2 regions of the Stappia sp. ABD4_338 genome follow, and region 1 is predicted to be linked to the other one. Evidence: riboswitches for the same ligand, from Rfam matches in the RefSeq annotation. Region 1 holds a riboswitch; the other holds the start of a gene.
The links. A riboswitch is a leader RNA that binds a small molecule or an ion and turns the genes downstream of it on or off. The one in region 1 is predicted to bind S-adenosylmethionine.
Positions count from the first base shown of each region.

Region 2: another riboswitch for S-adenosylmethionine. It lies ahead of ACYX4S_RS14010 (hypothetical protein); the one in region 1 lies ahead of ACYX4S_RS13030 (O-succinylhomoserine sulfhydrylase).

Region 1 covers NZ_CM149982.1:2,893,867-2,903,071, forward strand. Annotated here, with positions in the region: gene ACYX4S_RS13010 (putative bifunctional diguanylate cyclase/phosphodiesterase) at 1-909, opposite strand, end outside; gene ACYX4S_RS13015 (putative bifunctional diguanylate cyclase/phosphodiesterase) at 1,130-3,250, opposite strand; gene apaG (Co2+/Mg2+ efflux protein ApaG) at 3,429-3,860, opposite strand; gene ACYX4S_RS13025 (CDP-alcohol phosphatidyltransferase family protein) at 4,086-4,694, shown strand; gene ACYX4S_RS13030 (O-succinylhomoserine sulfhydrylase) at 4,704-5,897, opposite strand; SAM riboswitch at 5,939-6,018, opposite strand; gene ACYX4S_RS13035 (efflux RND transporter permease subunit) at 6,100-9,205, opposite strand, start outside.
Region 2 covers NZ_CM149982.1:3,105,475-3,114,679, forward strand. Annotated here, with positions in the region: gene ACYX4S_RS13995 (isocitrate lyase/PEP mutase family protein) at 1-524, shown strand, start outside; gene ACYX4S_RS14000 (amidase) at 798-2,273, opposite strand; gene ACYX4S_RS14005 (acyl-CoA thioesterase) at 2,559-2,918, shown strand; gene ACYX4S_RS14010 (hypothetical protein) at 2,979-3,356, opposite strand; SAM-I-IV-variant riboswitch at 3,413-3,544, opposite strand; gene ACYX4S_RS14015 (MFS transporter) at 3,585-4,934, opposite strand; gene ACYX4S_RS14020 (SlyX family protein) at 5,076-5,300, opposite strand; gene ACYX4S_RS14025 (efflux RND transporter permease subunit) at 5,384-8,506, opposite strand; gene ACYX4S_RS14030 (efflux RND transporter periplasmic adaptor subunit) at 8,523-9,205, opposite strand, start outside.

The DNA of each region.
Region 1 (9,205 bases):
GTTCAGGACATTGGCGAGTTCCTCCTGCAGCCAGAGACGATTGGACAGCCCTGTGAGCACATCCTCGCGCGCCTGGCGGTGAAGCTCGCGGGCAAGCCTGGTCTGGGCACTCACGTCGCGCAGCACCAGCAGCGCGCCGGTTATCTCCCCCGAGCGGTCGCGATAGGGATCCATGCGAATGCGCACGAAGATCGACTTCCCGGCAGTCTGCCTGACTTCATATTCGTACTCGACGCTTTCGCCGGCGAAGCACCGCTCGAAGCGGGCGCGGGCACGACCGTCGAAACGTTCGCCCCCGATCAGGTCTCGCACGTGGACGCCGACCATTTCGCTCGGCGTCATGCCGTAAAAGGCCGCGTTGGCGGCATTGGCGAAGCGATAGACAAAGTCGCGACCGACAAGCGCGATACGGTCGGCGGTCTGGCGCACGATCTCCTCGTGCAGCGACAGGCGCTCGTTGAGCTGTTCGAACTGGGTAACATCACGTGCGGTGGACGCCACGCACGCGACCTTTCCCGCCGCATCGAAAACAGGGCGAAAAAACACCTCGAGCACGCGCCCGCGATTCCGCTTGCGCAGTCCCGGCGTCCTCAGTCTGGAGGCGATCCCCGCGAAGGCGCGGTCGATATTGGTCCTTCGGAGGCCAAACACCTCGTCGCCAAGAACCTCCGCAACGGTCCTGCCGATCACCTCGGAGCGCGGCAGTTCCTCCATGTCAAGGAAGGTGCCGTCGACATCCCAGATCCGGTATTCGCGATCACACACAAAAACCCCGGCCCGGCTCATGTCTATGATGGCGCTGTGAACCACGTCCCGAGAGACGGAAAACGGCCATTCGGCATCACTCTCCCCGCTCGGGGATGCCCCGAGACGGCCAGACCCGCTCTTGCTTCGCGTCTTCGTCCCCATGACCGGCTCCTACCTGCGGAAAGCAACCGGGAAGCTCTTGGCACAGTCCGTACCGCCTCTCCGGGAACGCCCCAAGGTTCCGTCCAACCCCCTGAAACTGCTTATACCTCTCCCTGCGAACGCTTCCCTTCCTTCCCCCGAGCGCGATCTTCGATGTGCCGTTGGTCGGCCAGAACAGTGTTTTTCCATGCCGCACGTCGCAGAGAGCGGCGGCAGAAGCTTATCCGGCGGTCCCGGGCACGTTCCAACGCCGGGGGCGGCCGATCGCGTACCCTTGAGCGAAACTCACGCCGAGCTCCCGCAGCAACTCGGTAGTCTCCGCATCTTCCACATATTCGGCCACCACACGGATCGACATGGCCTCCGCAACCGCAACGATCCCCGCGACAATCACCTGCTGCACACGATCTTCGAGCAGCCCTCCGATAATGCTACCGTCAATTTTCAGCATATCCACATCGAACTGACGCAAGTATCCAAAAGAGGACAACCCTGAGCCGAAATCGTCGAGAATGATTCCGCACCCGCGCGCACGACACGCGGCGATCAGCTCACGTGCCGCGGTCATGGAGCGCACGGCCGAGGTCTCCGTGATCTCGAACGACAGGAGGCCGGGCGGCGGAGGCGCCTCGTCCAGGGCATTGACAAGAAAGTCGCGGAACCTGGGGTCGCCCACAGACTGGCCGGAGAGATTGACCGTGATGCGATACCCCTCCGGCATGGAAGGAATGCGGTTCAGGACGGCCTCGACCACCCAGCGATCGACCCGCGACATGAGACCGTGACGCTCGGCAGCGGCGATGAAGGCGCCCGGCGGAAGCGCCTTGCCGCTTTCATCAAGAACCCTGAGCAGGATCTCGTCGTGGGGAGTGCCGCCTTCATACAGCGGCTGGATGGGCATGGCGTGAAGCTCGAAGCGGTCTGCTCGCAGCGCGTCGTGGATCAGGCGGACATTCATGACCTCCTGATGCCGTGCGATGATCTCCCTGTCATCGGCGCGAAACAGCGCGACCCTCGACCCTCCGGCTTCCCGGGCAATCATGCAGGCACGGTCGGCACGATTGAGCACCTCGAGAACCGTCAGCGCGGCACCGCCCGACACCTCGGACGTGAGATCGACAAGGCCGACACTGACCCCGACGGAATACCGGTTCCCGCCCCAGTCGAACCCGGTTGCCTCCACGCTCGCGACGACGTGTTCGGCAATCGCCTCCAGGCCGTGACCTCCTTCGTCCGACGCGACAACGGCGAACTGCTCTCCGCCGATGCGTGCGACATGGGCCTGCGGCGCAAGTCCGCGCAGCAGGGTCGCGATGTGCCGTAGAAGCTCGTCTCCGGCAGCCTGGTCGGTCAGGTCGTTGACGATCCGGAAGTCATCGATGTCGATGACCATCAGGCCGAGATTGCCATCGCCCTCCCGCTCCGCACCGGGGGCAATGCTCCGTGCCAGTTCCTCCAGCAGGGCCTGCCGGTTGGGCAGGCCGGTAACCGGATCCTCGCGCTCACGCTTCAGCAAACGCTCGCGCACAACGGCAATTTCGGTGACATCGCGGCGGTTGACGATCGCTCCGCAGATCACTCCCGCCTCGTCCCGGAAGGGCTCGAGCCGGATGGAATAGATCACCGCCGATCCGTCGTCCTTCTGGTTGGGATCCTCGAACTCGACCGTCTCGCCCGCGAAACAGCGAGACAGCGGAACCAGAACGCTTTCCAGATAGCCCCGGGTTCCGACGACCTCCGCGACGGGGCGACCGATGATGTCATCGGGACCAAGCCCCCAACGCTCCGTATAGGCCAAGTTCGCCCACAGATAGCGGCAATCCGTTCCAATGATCGCGAGCCCGTCGGAGGTCTGGCTGATGACCTCCTCCTGCATGGAGACCTTGCGTTCAAGGTCATGAACGCGCGTCGTGTCCTCCAGCACGATGACAAGCCCGTCGACCTCTCCGGCTTCATCCTCGACCGGAAGATAGGACACCCGCAGCAGCCGTTCTTGCGGACTTTCGCGCAGTCCCCAGTCCACAAACGTGATAACTTCGCCCGAAAGGGCCCGGTGCAGCAGCGGTCGACGTGCAGCATAGGTCGCTTCACCGAAGAAGCCGGTGAAGGAGCGTCCGACCACGCTCACGCCGGCTCCCTCCGCCTCGCGAAACGCCCTGTTCGCGCCACGCACGACGAGGTGGCGGTCGAGCACGATCATGCGGAAACGCGATTCCTCGAAAGCCGCATGAAAGGCGCGCCCGCCGAACGTGTTCCACAGATCGCCGTCCGGACCGACAAGTCGCCGTCCGGTCGCCAAAATCGCCACTTCGCCCTGGCCGCGCTCTGCCAAATGATCCAACTCGCACTCGTGCTCGAACCTTGGAGTGCGACCATCAAATCATGAGAAAGTTGATGATCCTATAAGCAATTTTGCAGCTCATAGGTATTTATGACGATATTCAGAGGCAGGCGGCCAAAGGTTTTACTCAACGTCACAAGCAGAGCCGAGCCAAGGCACGTCGATGGATGAAGCCCGCCTAGTTTACGCTACGGACGCCCCCAGGAATATCGAGCGAGAATGCAGGTATCGCTACCTGGAACGTCTCGCCTTCGACGGTTTCGAACCGATAGGAACCGCTCATCACGCCGGATGTCGCGCGCAAGGGACAGCCGGAGGTGTATTCGAACCGTTCTCCGGGCCCCAGGGTGGGTTGTTCACCGACCACGCCGTCGCCGCGAACCTCCTCGAGCCGCCCCTCACCGTCTATGATTTTCCAGTGACGCGACCGCAATGTCACCAATTCCAGCCCGAGGTTCACGATGTCGACCGAGTAGGCCCAGACGTGCACCCCGTCGTCCGGCTCCGAGCGGTCGGGAAGATAGACCGGCTCCACCGTGACCTGAATATTGCGTGTAAGCGCCCGGTACGTGAAATCCGTCTCGGATCCGCCCTGGTCTCGTGCCCGCATCTTCTCTTGTCCCGTTCCTGACCGAAGGTTCCCGCGAAAAGCGCTCGGATCGTAGCTAGGGTGTGGACCCATGAACAAACCGGACCCGCCTTGTTCATGGGTCCACACCCCAGACCGCGCGCTGCCTGCTGACGAAATCTTGACGAGGCCGCCCTTGCCGCGCGCCGGCTTCACAGGCCATCAAGACACGACGCATTCGTCAAGCTCACCGGAACCGCGCACCTCATGTTCGATACCCGCCTTCGCCCGCTCATCGACCCGCCGCTGAACGCGTTCGGAACGCGTCTTGCCCGGGCCGGCGTGAGCGCGGACGCGCTCACCTTCACGGGCCTTGCAACCGCGCTTCTTGCCGCACTGGCGATCCACTCCGGCCTGACATTCACGGCGGCGGGCCTCGTGGTCGCCAACAGGTTGCTCGACGGCCTCGACGGCGCCGTCGCCCGGGCCAGCCGGAAGACCGACCGTGGCGGCTTCCTGGATATCGTGTTCGACTTCGCCTTCTACGGCGCGGTGCCCTTTGCCTTCGCAACGGGCGATCCCCAGGCGAACGCGCTTCCGGCGGCAGCCCTTCTGCTGAGTTTCTATCTCAACGGGGCAACTTTCCTCGGCTTCGCCATCATGGCCGAGAAGCGCGGCCTGAGCACCGACGCGCAAGGAAAGAAGTCTCTCTACTACCTGGGCGGACTGGCGGAAGGAGCAGAGACCATCGCCGTCTTCCTCGCCATGTGTCTCCTGCCGGACCTGTTCGCGGCAATCGCCTGGGCCTTTGCCGCGATCTGTCTTGTCTCCGCGAGCGCGCGCGTCGCGCTCGTGCTTCAGCTCCTCAGGGACTGAAGCGCCGGATCAGCCGCGTGAGGCTGCAAGGGCCGCCGCCAGATCGGCGGCAAGATCGTCCGGATGTTCCAGGCCGACGGAGAAGCGCAGCAACCCCGCACCGATGCCAAGCTCCGCACGGGCTTCCTCGGCCACGCTTTGATGGGTCGTTGTCGCCGGATGTGTGACCAGCGAGCGCGCGTCACCCAGGTTGTTCGACATCTTCACGATCCTCAACGCGTTGGAGAACCGGAAGGCGGCCTCCTTGCCCCCCTTCATCTCGAAGGCGATCATCGTGGAGCCCGCCCGCATCTGCCGGCGCGCCAGATCCGCCTGCGGATGATCATCGCGACCGGGATAGATCACCCGCGATACCGCATCGCTTTCCGCCAGCAGGTCGGCGAGCCGTGCGGCGGAGGTGGTCTGCCTCTCGACGCGCAGGGACAGCGTTTCCAGTCCCTTGAGGAGCACCCAGGCATTGAAGGGACTCATGGACGGGCCGGTATGCTTGACGAAAGGCATCACTTCGTCGTCGATCCAGTCCTTTTCGCCGAGCACGATGCCGCCGAGGCAGCGCCCCTGCCCATCGATGTGTTTCGTCGCGGAATAGATGACGACATCCGCGCCAAGCGCGAGCGGCGACTGCCAAATCGGGGTCGCGAAGACATTGTCCACGACAAGCTTCGCGCCGACCGCATGGGCAAGTTCGGCCACGGCGGCGATGTCGATGATCTCGAGTGTCGGGTTGGTCGGGCTCTCGAGAAAACAGGCGGTGGTTCCGGGACGGATCGCGGCGCGCCAGGCGTCCAGGTCGGTTCCATCGACCAGCGTCGTCTCGACGCCGAAGCGTGGCAGCAGCGTCTCGACGATATAGCGGCAGGAACCGAACAGCGCCTTGGCGGCCACGACATGATCGCCGGCCTTGCAGCAGGCTATGAGCGCCAGGTTGACCGCGGCCATGCCGCTCGCCGTGGCGATGCCGGCTTCCGCGCCCTCCAGGGCCGCCATGCGGTTCTCGAACATGGCAACGGTGGGATTGGCGTATCGGGAATAGACGAAACCCGGATCATCGCCGTTGAAGCGGGCTTCCGCCGCCTCGGCCGTTCCGTAGACGAAGCCCTGTGTCAGGAAGATCGCCTCTGATGTCTCGCCGAAGGGAGAGCGGGTGGTCCCGCCGTGGACGAGGGTGGTGTCTGGATGCCAGTCCCGGTCGTTCGCGCTCATGCTGCACTCCAAAATGCAAAACCCCGGCCGTGACGGACCGGGGTTTTTGCAACCCGGCCTGTTTAGCGACTTTTTTAACGTGGCTGCAAGCCGGCCGGCCCAAATCACCACGGAAGATGGGGTCTGATAGTCCACGCAGGCACGGGCGTCAACGCATTTGCGGCGGGCGGGCCGGATCGGCCGGCCCGCCCGCCGCAATGTCTCAGGTGCGCAAGACCCGGTAAATGGCCGGAATCACCAGCACCGTCAGCAGCGTGGACGAGGCCAGTCCGAACAGAAGCGAGATCGCGAGCCCCTGAAAGATCGGATCCGTCAGAATCACCGCCGCTCCGATCATGGCCGCAAGGGCCGTGAGCAGGATCGGCTTGAAGCGGATCGCGCCGGCCTCCAGGAGCACCGGAGTCAGAGGCTCACCCGGCTTTCTCGCATGGCGGATGAAGTCGACCAGCAGGATCGAATTGCGCACGATGATACCGGCAAGCGCGATGAAGCCGATCATAGAGGTTGCTGAGAAAGGCGCGCCGAAAAGCCAGTGTCCTCCCAAAATGCCGATGAAGGTCAAGGGCACGGGCGTCAGGATGACCAGCGGCAGCTTGAAGGACCCGAACTGGGCAACGACCAGAATGTAAATGCCGAGAAGCGCCACCGCGAAGGCGGCGCCCATGTCGCGGAAGGTCACCCAGGTCACTTCCCACTCGCCATCCCACAGCAGGGTGACACCGGTCTCGTCCTCCGGCTGGCCGTGCAGCCGGATCACGGGCCGGGGCAGGTCACCCCAGTCCATGGCGTCAAGCGCCTCCTGAACCGCAAGCATCCCGTAGAGGGGGGCCTCGAAGTCGCCGGCAAGTTCCGCCGTCACCATGTCGGCATAGCGGCCATTGTGGCGGAAGACCATCAGCGAGGAGGCCTCGTCGGTCACCTCCACCACGTCGCCAAGCTCGACGACGCTCGTGCTTCCCGGCAGCACGTCTGCCGGGATCGGGGTGGCGAGGAAACGCTCGTCGAGCACCTTGTGGCCCCGTGGGCGCTCCATGCGAATGGGGATCGGAGCGCGCCCGGCGCCACGGTGCGAGTACCCGATGGTCCGTCCTCCCCCAAGGATCGCCAGGGTGTCGAAGACATCGGATTCCTGAACCCGGAAGAAGTCGAGTTCATCGGTTACGGTGGTCACGCGCTTGCGCGGAGCCGGTACGCCGAAACTGTCGTCCACGTCGACGACGAAGGGAACGGAGGCAAAGGCCTCCCGCACCTTGCGCGCGACCGCGCGGCGGGTTTCCGCGTCGGGCCCGTAGATCTCGGCCAGCAGCGTCGCAAGAACGGGAGGTCCCGGAGGTGGCTCCACCACCTTGAGCGAGGTGCCCGGGGGAACGTCGAGTTCGGCGAGACGCGAGCGGATTTCCAGCGCGATCTCATGGCTCTCGCGGGCCCTGTCCCCCTTGGGCGACAAAAGGATCGCAACGTCGCCAAGCTGGGGCTCCGCACGCAGATAGCTGTGTCGCACCAGTCCGTTGAAGTCGAAGGGCGCGGCGGTGCCCGCATGTGTGGTTGCGGAGATCACCTCGGGCAGCATCAGGACGGTGCGCGCGACCATGCGCGCAACCGCATCGGTGGTCTCGACGGTGCTGCCCTCGGGAAGGTCCACCGTCACGGCGAGCTCGGACTTGTTGTCGAAGGGCAGAAGCTTGACGGTCACATGCTTGGTCGCGAAGAGCGCAAGCGAACCGAGCGTCGCTCCCCCGACCAGCAACAGGAAGAGCCAGCTTCGCGCCTTCGACGCGAGTACCGGACGGGCAACGGCCAGATACGCCCGTCCAAGCCTGCCGCCGGACGAGCCATCGTGCGCGCTGTCCGTGTCGTGGAGCGGAGCACGTCCGGCGACCTTGAGCATCAGCCAGGGCGTCACGGTGACGGCGACGAAAAAGGAAAAGATCATTGCCGCCGATGCATTCGCCGGAATGGGGCTCATGTAGGGGCCCATCATGCCGGAGACGAAGAGCATGGGCAGCAGCGCGGTGACGACCGTGAGCGTCGCGACGATCGTCGGGTTGCCGACCTCGGCCACCGCCTCGATGGCCGCCGCGCGTCTGTCGCGCGTGTCGCCCATGGCCCAGTGGCGGGCGATGTTCTCGATCACGACGATGGCGTCGTCGACCAGGATTCCGATGGAAAAGATGAGTGCGAAGAGCGACACGCGGTTGAGCGTGTAGCCCATGACCCAGGCGGCAAACAGGGTGAGCAGGATCGTGACCGGAATGACGACGGCCACCACCATCGCCTCGCGCCCACCGATCGCGACCATCACCAGCGCGATGATCGAGAGCGTCGCGAGCCCCAGGTGAAAGAGCAGTTCGTTCGCCTTCTCGTTCGCGGTTTCCCCGTAGTCTCGTGTCACGGTCACCTGCATGGAGGCAGGTACGAGACGCCCCTTCAGCGCCTCAACCTTGTGCAGGATCGCCTCCGCGACCGTCACCGCGTTGGAGCCTGCGCGCTTCGCGACCGCAAGCGTCACGGCAGGCATTGGCGCCGTTGCGCTTGTGTGCATGGCCGTAATCGCATCACTTTCCGATACAAGGGAGACGTCGGCCAGGTCGCGCACATAGACGGGACGCCCGTCACGTGTGGTGACAAGGAGGTTTCCGATCTCGTCAGGAGTGGAAAGCGTCTCGCCGGCGACGAGGGTCACATCGCGCCCCGCATCACGCAATCGGCCGGCCGGAAACGACCGGTTGGCACCTGCGACCTTTCCGGAAAGCTGCTGCAGGGTGACACCGGCCAGCGCCAGACGCTCCGGATCCGGCGCGATGCGGATCTCCTCGCCGACCGCGCCGACGAGATAGGACAGACCGACATTCTCGACCTTGGAAACCTCGGCCTGCAGTTCGCGCGCGACCCGCGTCAGCGCGGCCGGCGTGATATTGTCCGTGCCGACGGCAGGCGTCAGCGTCAGCGAGACGATGGCGACATCGTCAATTCCTCGTCCGACGACACGAGGCTCCGGAATGCCGACCGGGATACGGTCCATGTTGGCGCGGATCTTGTCGTGCACGCGCAGCACGGCTGAATCCGGCGACGTGCCGACCAGGAAGCGGGCCGTGACCAGAACGAAGTCGTCCCGGGTCTGGGAATAGACGTGTTCGACGCCGTCGATCCCCTTCACGATGGTTTCCAGCGGTTCGGTGACGAGCTTGACCGCATCGGGGGCCTTGAGGCCGCTGGCCTGGACGTGAATGTCCACCATGGGCACGGAGATCTGAGGTTCCTCCTCCCGCGGGAGCGAGACGAGCGCGACAAGACCAAGCGCAAGGGAG
Region 2 (9,205 bases), 210 kb from region 1:
CGCCCAAGCGCTGCGGCCACACCAAGGGCAAGCTGGTGGTGGACAGGGTGGAGGCCGTCAACCGCATCAAGGCGGCCGTCGACGCGCGCGAGGAAGGCGACGACATTCTCATCCTGGCGCGCACCGACGCCCGACATGGTCACGGACTGGACGAGGCGCTGGAACGCGCGCGCCTGTTCGCGCAGGCCGGGGCCGACATTCTCTTCGTGGAAGCGCCTCAAAGCATTGAGGAAATGGAGACGATCTGCCGCGAGGTTCCGGGCTGGCACATGGCCAATCTGGTGGAGGGAGGCGCGACGCCGCTGCTGCCTCACGCCGAGCTCGAGCGTATCGGGTTCCGGCTTGGCGCCTACCCGCTGACGCTGCTTTCGGCGATGACCAGGGCCATGCGCGACGCACTGGCCGTGATCCGGGCCGGCCAGCATCCCGACGACCTGCTCCTCGACTTCGCCGAGTTGCGCCGGCACGTCGGCTTCGATGCCTACTACGAAGAGGAATCGCGCTACGCCGACCGGCGCGATTGAGGGGCGAACAGCGCAAGTCGCGGCAATCTAGAAAAGAAAACTTGCAAGAATTGAGTCGAAATTGCGCGAGATTGCCCGTCTCGCGCGGTGGCGACGGCGACCGGCGCCTGCACCGCCTCCGCATGTGATCCACCCGGTTGTCCCCGGCGTAGACGTTTCAGGCGACGCGGTTTGTCAAACCCGGCGCCCCGCCAACGGGGCCCACCCGATCCGGCCCCGCATCGGAGACCGCTTCTTCCCCCGGAAGCGGTCTCCATTTCGTTTTGCCGCCCGTCAGGCCTTGCCGAGATCGGGCATGCGGGAGACCCAGTCGGTCGCCTGCTCGTAGGCGCTTGCGGTGCGCAGGACGCCGAGATCGTCACGCGGACGGCCAATGAGCTGCAGCCCCGTCGGCAGGCCTCCCTCGCCGAACCCGGCGGGCACCGAGACCGAAGGCAACCCGAGCAGGCTCGCCGGAACCACGCATTCCATCCAGCGGTGATAAGTGTCCATGGACCGGCCCGCGATCTCCTTCGGCCAGTCGAGCGTGACGTAGAAGGGGAAAAGCTGGGCGACGGGCGCGGCCAGGAGGTCGAAGTTCGAGAACAGCCGCTGCGCCGCCCGGTACCAGGCGCTCCGGGTCTGGCTGGCCGCCTCGATCTCGGAAAGCGACAGCGCGCGGCCGCGCTCCACCTCCCACACGGCGGCGGGCTTGAGCGAGTCACGCGTTTCCGGCGCATCGAGAATCGCGCCGAGCTTGGCGGCCATGCGCCAGCTCCGCAGGTCGGTCCAGCTTTTCCAGATGCGCTCCGCATCGAAGCCGAGCGAGGCCACCTCGACCTCGGCCCCGAGATCGGACAGGACGGAGAGCGCCTGCCGGTTCAGGTCGAGAATGCCGTCTTCCATCGCCATATGGCCGCCGAAGTCTCCGAGCCAGCCGATGCGCAGCCCCTTGAGGTCGGCGGGAGGCGGCGCTTCCGCAAGCGCGGCGAACTCCGAGCCGTCACCTGGAAGGGACTGCGGCGCGCGCGGATCGTAGCCCGCCTGAAGCGACAGCAGCAGCGCCATGTCGGCGACCGTGCGCGCCATGGGGCCTTCGGTGGCCATGCTGTCCATGAAGCACTCCGGCCCGGGACCGGACGGCACCCGACCATAGCTCGGACGAAAGCCGTAGACGTTGCAGAAGCCGGCCGGGTTGCGCAGCGAGCCCATCATGTCGGATCCGTCCGCGAGCGGAAGCATTCGCGCGGCCAGGGCCACGGCGGAGCCGCCGCTGGAGCCGCCGGCCGAGCGGGAGCGGTTGTAGGGGTTGCGCGTCGCGCCGAAGACCGGGTTGTAGGTATGCGATCCCAGGCCGAACTCCGGCGTGTTGGTCTTGCCGATGAAGATCGCGCCCGCCTCGCGAAGGCGCGCGACGGCGATGCCGTCCTCGGCGGGCACCTGCCTTGCGAAGACCGGCGAGCCCATCGTGGTGGGAATGCCGGCCGTCATCGCCAGATCCTTCACCGCATGCGGAAAGCCATGCAGCACCCCGCGCGAGCGTCCCTTGGCCAGATCGGCGTCGGCGGCCTCCGCCTCGCCGAGCAGCTCCTGCGTGTCGCGCAGCGAGATCACCGCGTTGACGGAAGGATTGACCGCCTCGATGCGGGCCAGCGTGGCCTCCATCAGCTCGCGGGCGGAAATCTCGCGGGAATGAATGGCGCGGGACAGGGCCAGGGCCGACTGTTCGTGCAAGGGGCCCTCAAGCGAGGCGTGGGAAGACCGGGTCATGACACCTACTCGTGCAAGCTGCGGGGCCGGCTCGTGGAACCTGCGGGATGGAACGGGCGCGCGGCGGCGACCGAATAAGGGAAGGATGCCAAGTGTTTCATGCGGTTGTCTGATTGCCAAGAGAAAGCGTCATCTGTGGGAGCCGCCCGTTTCACGCGTCGCTGCATCTGTGCAAGTCCACTTCCCGCCTGTACGCTCGGCACGAACACGGATCACGATGGAGAAGATCGAGTGAGCGAGCACGTCGACAACGAGACCCCGGAAGGCGAACTGACGCTGCGCACCATGGCCATGCCGGGCGACACGAATGCCTCGGGCGACATCTTCGGCGGCTGGGTTCTTTCCCAGATGGATCTCGCCGGCGGCATCGCCTGCGGAGAACGCTCCGGCGGGCGGGTGGTGACCATCTCGGTCGACCGCATGACCTTCATCCGGCCGGTGCGGGTCGGCGACGTACTGTGCGTCTACTGCAAGCTGCTCGGGGTGGGCCGCACGTCCATGAAGGTGTGGATCGAGGCCTGGGCCCGTCGCCAGCGGGTCGGCGGCCGGGTCAAGGTGACGGAGGCGACCTTCACCTTCGTGGCCGTCGATGACGAGGGCCGGCCTGTGCCGGTTCCGCCGGAACAGCCCGCGCTGCCCGAATGATCCGCATATCGTCGATAACCGATCATCTTGAGACCAGCCCTGCAGCGACGGTGATGCGGCTCAGCCAGCCCGGCTTCGGCGCAGGCGACGACGTACCCTGCGCGCAAGGTCCGGGTGGCGCGCGGCAATATCCAGATACAGCGTCTCGTCGACGAGGCGCCGGCACCCGCCCTGCCACAGCAGAACGAGCTGTTCGAGGCGGGTCTGGCGTTCATTCTCGTCAAGAAGCGCGCGACCGGCCGCCCCGCGCGTCGCGCCCGGCGCGGCAAGACCGGCACCGGCGGCGAGAACCCTCAGTTCGACCAGCGTGATACGATGCGTGCGACCGGCCTCCTGCAGGGGGGCGGCTTCGGCCGGGCTACGGCCGGCAACCGGAGCCCCATGCCCGGGACGGAGGGGGTCGACCGGCAGGCGGGCGGTACGGGACGCGTGCGACATTAAAAAATCCTCCATCGGTTTCCCGAGGAGGACTGGCGCAGGTGCGAGACGGAAATCTTCGACCGCTTGGTTGCCGCTTTCGCGGCCCCATCCCCAAGGTCGGGCCCCTACGGGACCCGGATCAGGGAAACCACCTTGCCCGGTCGGGCAGGTTGGCGAGGGCGCCAGCCCTTCTCTTGATGATGGGATCTCTATGCCACGCACCACGGCCGGACGCAAGGGGAGAGGTCAGGAAACGCGCTCCGGCCCTCCCTGGTCGCCCTCCCCGCCCGGCAGGTCGTCGGGAACGGTTTCCGCGTTTTCGTCCGGCGTCTCCGGTTCCTCGCGAACCTCCTCGATCTCCTCCTCCTCGGCGCGCGGATCCATGGTCAGCGTCTCGGGCGTGGAGAAGCGCACGCCGGACGACATGGCCACGAAATCCTCCTTGTCGGCGGTGGGCATGGCCTTGCGCCTGGAGATGCGCCACAGGGCAAAACCGATGATGCTGGCGTGGGCCAGCGTCGTCACCTGGAACAGGCCGGCGGGGGTGGTCAGGGTCATCATGCCGGCGGCCAGCAGGGGCCCCACCACCGACCCCACGCCGAACAGCAGAAGCAGGCCGCCGCTCGTCTTGAGGAACTCGCCGGCGGGCGCGTGATCGTTGGCATGGGCAACGATCACCGGATACATGGAATAGATCGTGCCGCCGAAGGCACCGATCAGCGCGATCACCACCAGGGGGGCGAAGCCCGCACCGAACCCGAGCGCAATACCGATCGCAGATCCGGCCCCGGCGAGGCCGATCAGCACCACGCGGCGGTCCATGCGGTCTGACAGAAGGCCGACCGGAACCTGGATCAGCGATCCGGCGAGAAGCGCCACCGACATCATGGTGGCGATATCGGTGACGCTGAGGCCGATCTTGCGTCCGTAGACCGCGCCGAGCGTGCCGAACGCACTGTTCGAAATGCCGATCAGCATGACGCCGATCACCGCGACCGGCGACTGGCGCCACAGCGCGCGGACATCGAGGCGCACGCGGGCGAGCGGCACGGGCTGGGCGGCTGTCGAAAGGGCCGTGGGCAGCAACGCCAGCGAATAGATGATCGACCCGATGACGAAGAACAGGTAGCCGGCCGGATCCCCCAGGGTCAGAAGCATCTGACCGATGGTCGTCGCACCGAGGTTGATCATCGTGTAGATGCCGAAGATGCGGCCCCGGTTTTCCGGCGAGGCCCGCTCGCTCAGCCAGCTCTCCACCACCATCGCGCCGCCGGCGAAACAGAAGCCCGACAAGGCGCGCAAGGGCACCCAGAACGCGGGGTGCATGAGAATCAGGTTGAGCAGCACGACGATGCCCGCGAGCGAACACAGCACGCCGAAGGTGCGGATGTGCCCGACCCGCGACACGATCGGCGGAATCAGCAGGCAGCCGGCGATGTAGCCGATCGCCCAGCCCGTTCCCAACAGGCCGAGGCTCGCGTCGCTGAACCCCTCGATGGAGCCCCGCAACGGCAGCAAGAGGCCGTGCAGGCCGCCCGCCATGAGGAGCAGCGCCGATCCGGCAAGCAGGGCGGCGATAGGAAGAATATGCGTCATGACGGGAACGGATACTCGCTCGATGATCCAGGGCTGCACCCGGTCCCCTTCCGGGTCCCGGACAAGGACGACGGTCAGCCTATCAGATCAATCCCGTCCGGCCAGTGCCGACATGCGCCGCGCCAGGACGGGGCGCAGGGTTCAATAATGCGGCGGCCTTGCCACCGGGTGCTGCTCGATGGCCTCGCCCAGATCCTCGATCTCCCCGGCCAGCGCCTCCATGCGGGACGTCAGCCGGTCGATCAGCTTCGCCTGGGCCGTGACCACGGCGTTGAGATCCTCCACCACCCGCGCCTGGTGGGCGAGATGGCTTTCCAGGTCGATGACCCTGTCCTCGAGGGTCTTTGGCGTCTCGGGCGATGTCATGTGGAGCGGTCCCGCTGCGTGATTGGCGTGGCGTCGCGTGGTGCTACCCCAAACGCAGCGGGTTTTGAACCCGTTCCGCGCACCTATTCGCCGGCCTCAGGCCGGGGCGAGTGGGCGGCGTCGATCTCGCGGGCAAGGCGCGCCTCCTCCTCCGCCTTCGGCTTGATGAAGCGTCCGAGCAGGAGATAGGCGACGGGGGTCAGATACAGGGTCGAGAGCGTGGAGAGGCCGAGGCCGCCGACGATGACCCAGCCGAGCGCGATGCGCGCCTCGGCGCCCGCCCCGCTCGCCAGAATGAGCGGAAGACCGCCGACGATGGTGCAGATCATCGTCATCATGACCGGACGCAGGCGGATGTTGGCGGCGTTCTCGGCCGCCTCGCGCACGCTCTCGCCCCGGTCCCGCAACTGGTTGGCGAACTCCACGATCAGGATGCCGTTCTTGGCCATGATGCCCACGAGCATCACGAGCCCGATCTGGCTGTAGACGTTGAGCGTCGTGCCGGTCATCAACATGGCGAAGATCGCGCAGGCAAGGCCAAGCGGCACCGTCGCCATGATGATGAGCGCGCTGATGAAGCTCTCGAACTGCGCCGCCAGCACCAGAAGGATGATGACGAGGGCGAAGCCGAAGGTCCGCACCATGCCGGACGACTGCTCCCCGAGCGTCGCCGTTTCCGCCAGCGGAATGATCCGCGCGCCCGGCGGCAGAAGGGGCTCGGCCAGTTGCTGCGCCACCTCGTAGGCCTCTCCCAGCGCGAAGTCCGGTGCAAGCGCGGAGGTGATGGCGACCGAGCGCAACTGCTGCTCGCGGGCAAGCGACGGCGGCACGGCCTTCTCCGTCAGGCTCGCGATGGTCGAGACCGGCACGAAGCGCCCGTCCCCGGTCCTCAGGAAGATGTTTTCCAGGTCGGTCGGATCGTTGACCGGGTTGGTCGTGGACACGAACTTCACGTCGAAGGCACGGTCGGCGACGAACACCTGGCCGATCTTGCGGCCGTCGAGCATGGCCTGCATGGCCGCGCCCAGCCCGTTGATGTCGATGCCCAGATCCGAGGCCCGCTCGCGGTCGATCGAGATGGAAAGCTGCGGCTGCGTCGCCTCGCTGGACAGGCGCGCCTGCCGGAACCTGGGGTCTTGCTGCAGGGCAGCGACGATCTTGTCGGCCGCCTCGCCCAGGACCGCGTAGTCGGCGCTGCCGGCAACGGCGAACTGGAGACCGGACCCGGCGCCGCGAATGCCCAGGCTGTTGGGCTGGAAGGCGAAGGCCCGCACGCCGGGAACCTCGCGCACGACCCGCGAGATGTCGGCCATGATCGCCTGCTGCGGGCGCTCGCGGTCATCCCAGGGGGCAAGCCGCATCACCATGAAGCCGCTGTTGGACGAGCCGCCCGAACCGACGACCGAGAAGGTGCTGGTGACCTCGCCGGCATCGCGGAACGGCTGCAGCAGCCGTTCGATGCGCTGCATCTGGTCCGAGAGGTAGTCGAGGCTCACGCCCTGCGGCGCGGAAATGCGCATGAAGGCGATGGAGCGGTCTTCCGACGGGGTGAGCTCGGACTTGACGGAGGGAAACAGAACGCCGGCGGTGGCGGCGAAAAGGATCGACACCACCACGACCACCAGCGGCGCGTCGAGACAGGCGCGCAGGCTGCGACGGTAGAGGCCGGACAGGGCGTTTCCGAGCCGGCCGGTCGCGCCGCCGCCGTGGCCATCATGGTCCGCACCGCCCTTGAGGATGCGCGAGGCGAGCATCGGGCACAGCGACAGGGCGACGACCGACGACAGCAGCACCGCGATCGCCAGCACGAAGCCGAACTCGCGGAACAGCCCGCCCGTCTGACCGGGCAGGAACGACAGGGGCACGAAGACCGCCGCCAGCGTCGCCGTGGTGGCGACGACGGCGAAGAACACCTCCTCCGTCGCCAGGACGGCGGCCGCGCGCGGGCCGATGCCCTCGTTGCGGCGGCGCACGATGTTTTCCAGCACCACGATGGCGTCGTCGACCACGAGACCGGTCGCAAGCACCAGTGCAAGCAGCGTGAGAATGTTGATCGAGAAGCCGGCCAGGTAAATCGCCGCCAGCGTTCCGATCAGCGCCACGGGCATGGAGACGCCCGGAATGATGGTGGCGCGCCAGTCCCACAGGAAGATGTAGATGATGAGCAGGACGACGCTCACCGAGATGACGAGCGCGATCTCCACCTCGTGGATGGCGCCGTTGATGAAGGTCGCGTCGTCGCTGGTGACCTCGATCTTCATGCCCTCGGGCAGGGTTTCCTGGATGCGGGCGGCAGCCGCCCGCACGCCCTCGGAAATCTCCAGCGTGTTCGACTGGGCCGAGCGCACGATGCCCAGGCCGATGCCGGATTCACCGTTGGCGCGCAACTGCGACTGGCCGATATCCGGACCCAGCGTCACGGTGGCGAAGTCCCGCAGCCGGACGCGCCGGTCGAAGATGATGTTCTCGAAGGCCTCGGGCGTGTCGAGCGAGGCGATCGCGCGCACGATCAGGTCCTGGTCGCGACTGGTGAGCGACCCGGCCGGCGTGTCGAAGGCCATCGACGACAGGGCGGTGGCGACGTCGCCGACCGTCAGGTTGAGGCTGGCCATTTTGGCCTGGTCGATGTCGATGCGGAAGATCTTCTCCCGGTCGCCGTAGACCTGCACGTCCGCGACGCCCGGAACGGCGGCGAGCTGGTCGGCGATCTCGTCCTCGACAAGCACGGTCATGTCCTCGACCGACATGGTGTCCGAGGTGACCGCGAGACGCACCACGGGCTGCGAGTTGGCGTCCGCCTTGATGATGCGCGAGGGGTCCGCGTCCTCGGGAAGGTCGTTGGTAATCCTCCCCAGCGCGTCACGCATGTCCGAGGCCGCGGTGTCGATGTCGACATCATCGGAGAATTCGACGGTCACGCGGCTGCGGCCGAAGGACGAGGTCGAGGAGATCGACTTGACGCCGGAGACACGCGACACCGCCCCCTCGATGACACCGGTCAGCTCGCGGTCGATGGTCTCGGCCGCCGCACCCGTGTAATCGGTGCTTACCGTGATGACCGGGCGGTCGACGTCGGGCAGCTCGCGGATCTCGACGCCGAAGGCGGCCGCGAGGCCGGCAACCACGATCAGCATGTTCATCACGAACGCCAGCACGGGGCGGCGAACGAAAAGTGCGGTCAGGCCACCATCTGTCTTGCGCTGCATCGTCGTCGGCTCCGCTTCACGATCCGCTGGCGCCGGGGGCGGGCTTGCGCGAGACCGCGCTGCCGCTCTCCTGGCCGATCACGGTGACCTCGCTTCCCTCGCGCACAAGATGCAGCCCCTCGATCACGATGGGCTCACCCACGGAGAGTTGCGCATCGACGAGAACCGCGTTGGCGTTGCGCTGGATGATGGCGACCGGCACCCGGTGCGCGCGTCCCTCCCGCACGGCCCACACATAGGCTCCGTCCGTACCCCATTGGACCGCGAGCGGGCTGACCGCCCGGAACCGGTCGCCGGCGAAGCGCATGTTGACCTGGAAGGACATGCCGGCACGCAGGCGGTCGGCGGTGTTGTCGATACGCGCCTGCACCTGAAGCGTGCGGCTGGCGGAATCGATGCGGTTGTCGACCGCGCTGACCTCGCCGGGGAAGGTTTCGCCCGGACGGGCCACGGAGGACGCGGTCAGCGGCGCACCCACGGTAACGGAGGAGGCGTAGCGTTCCGGCACCCAGAAATCGATCAGGATCTCGGAGCGGTCGTCCACGGTGGCGATCACCGTGGAGGAAGTGACGTAGTTTCCGGCGGTGATCGGCAGGATGCCCACGATGCCGTCGATGGGAGATTCGACCGAGCGCCGCGACAGCGCCAGTTCCGCCTCGCGCAACTCGAGCCTTGCATTGCCGACGGCAAGCTCGGCAT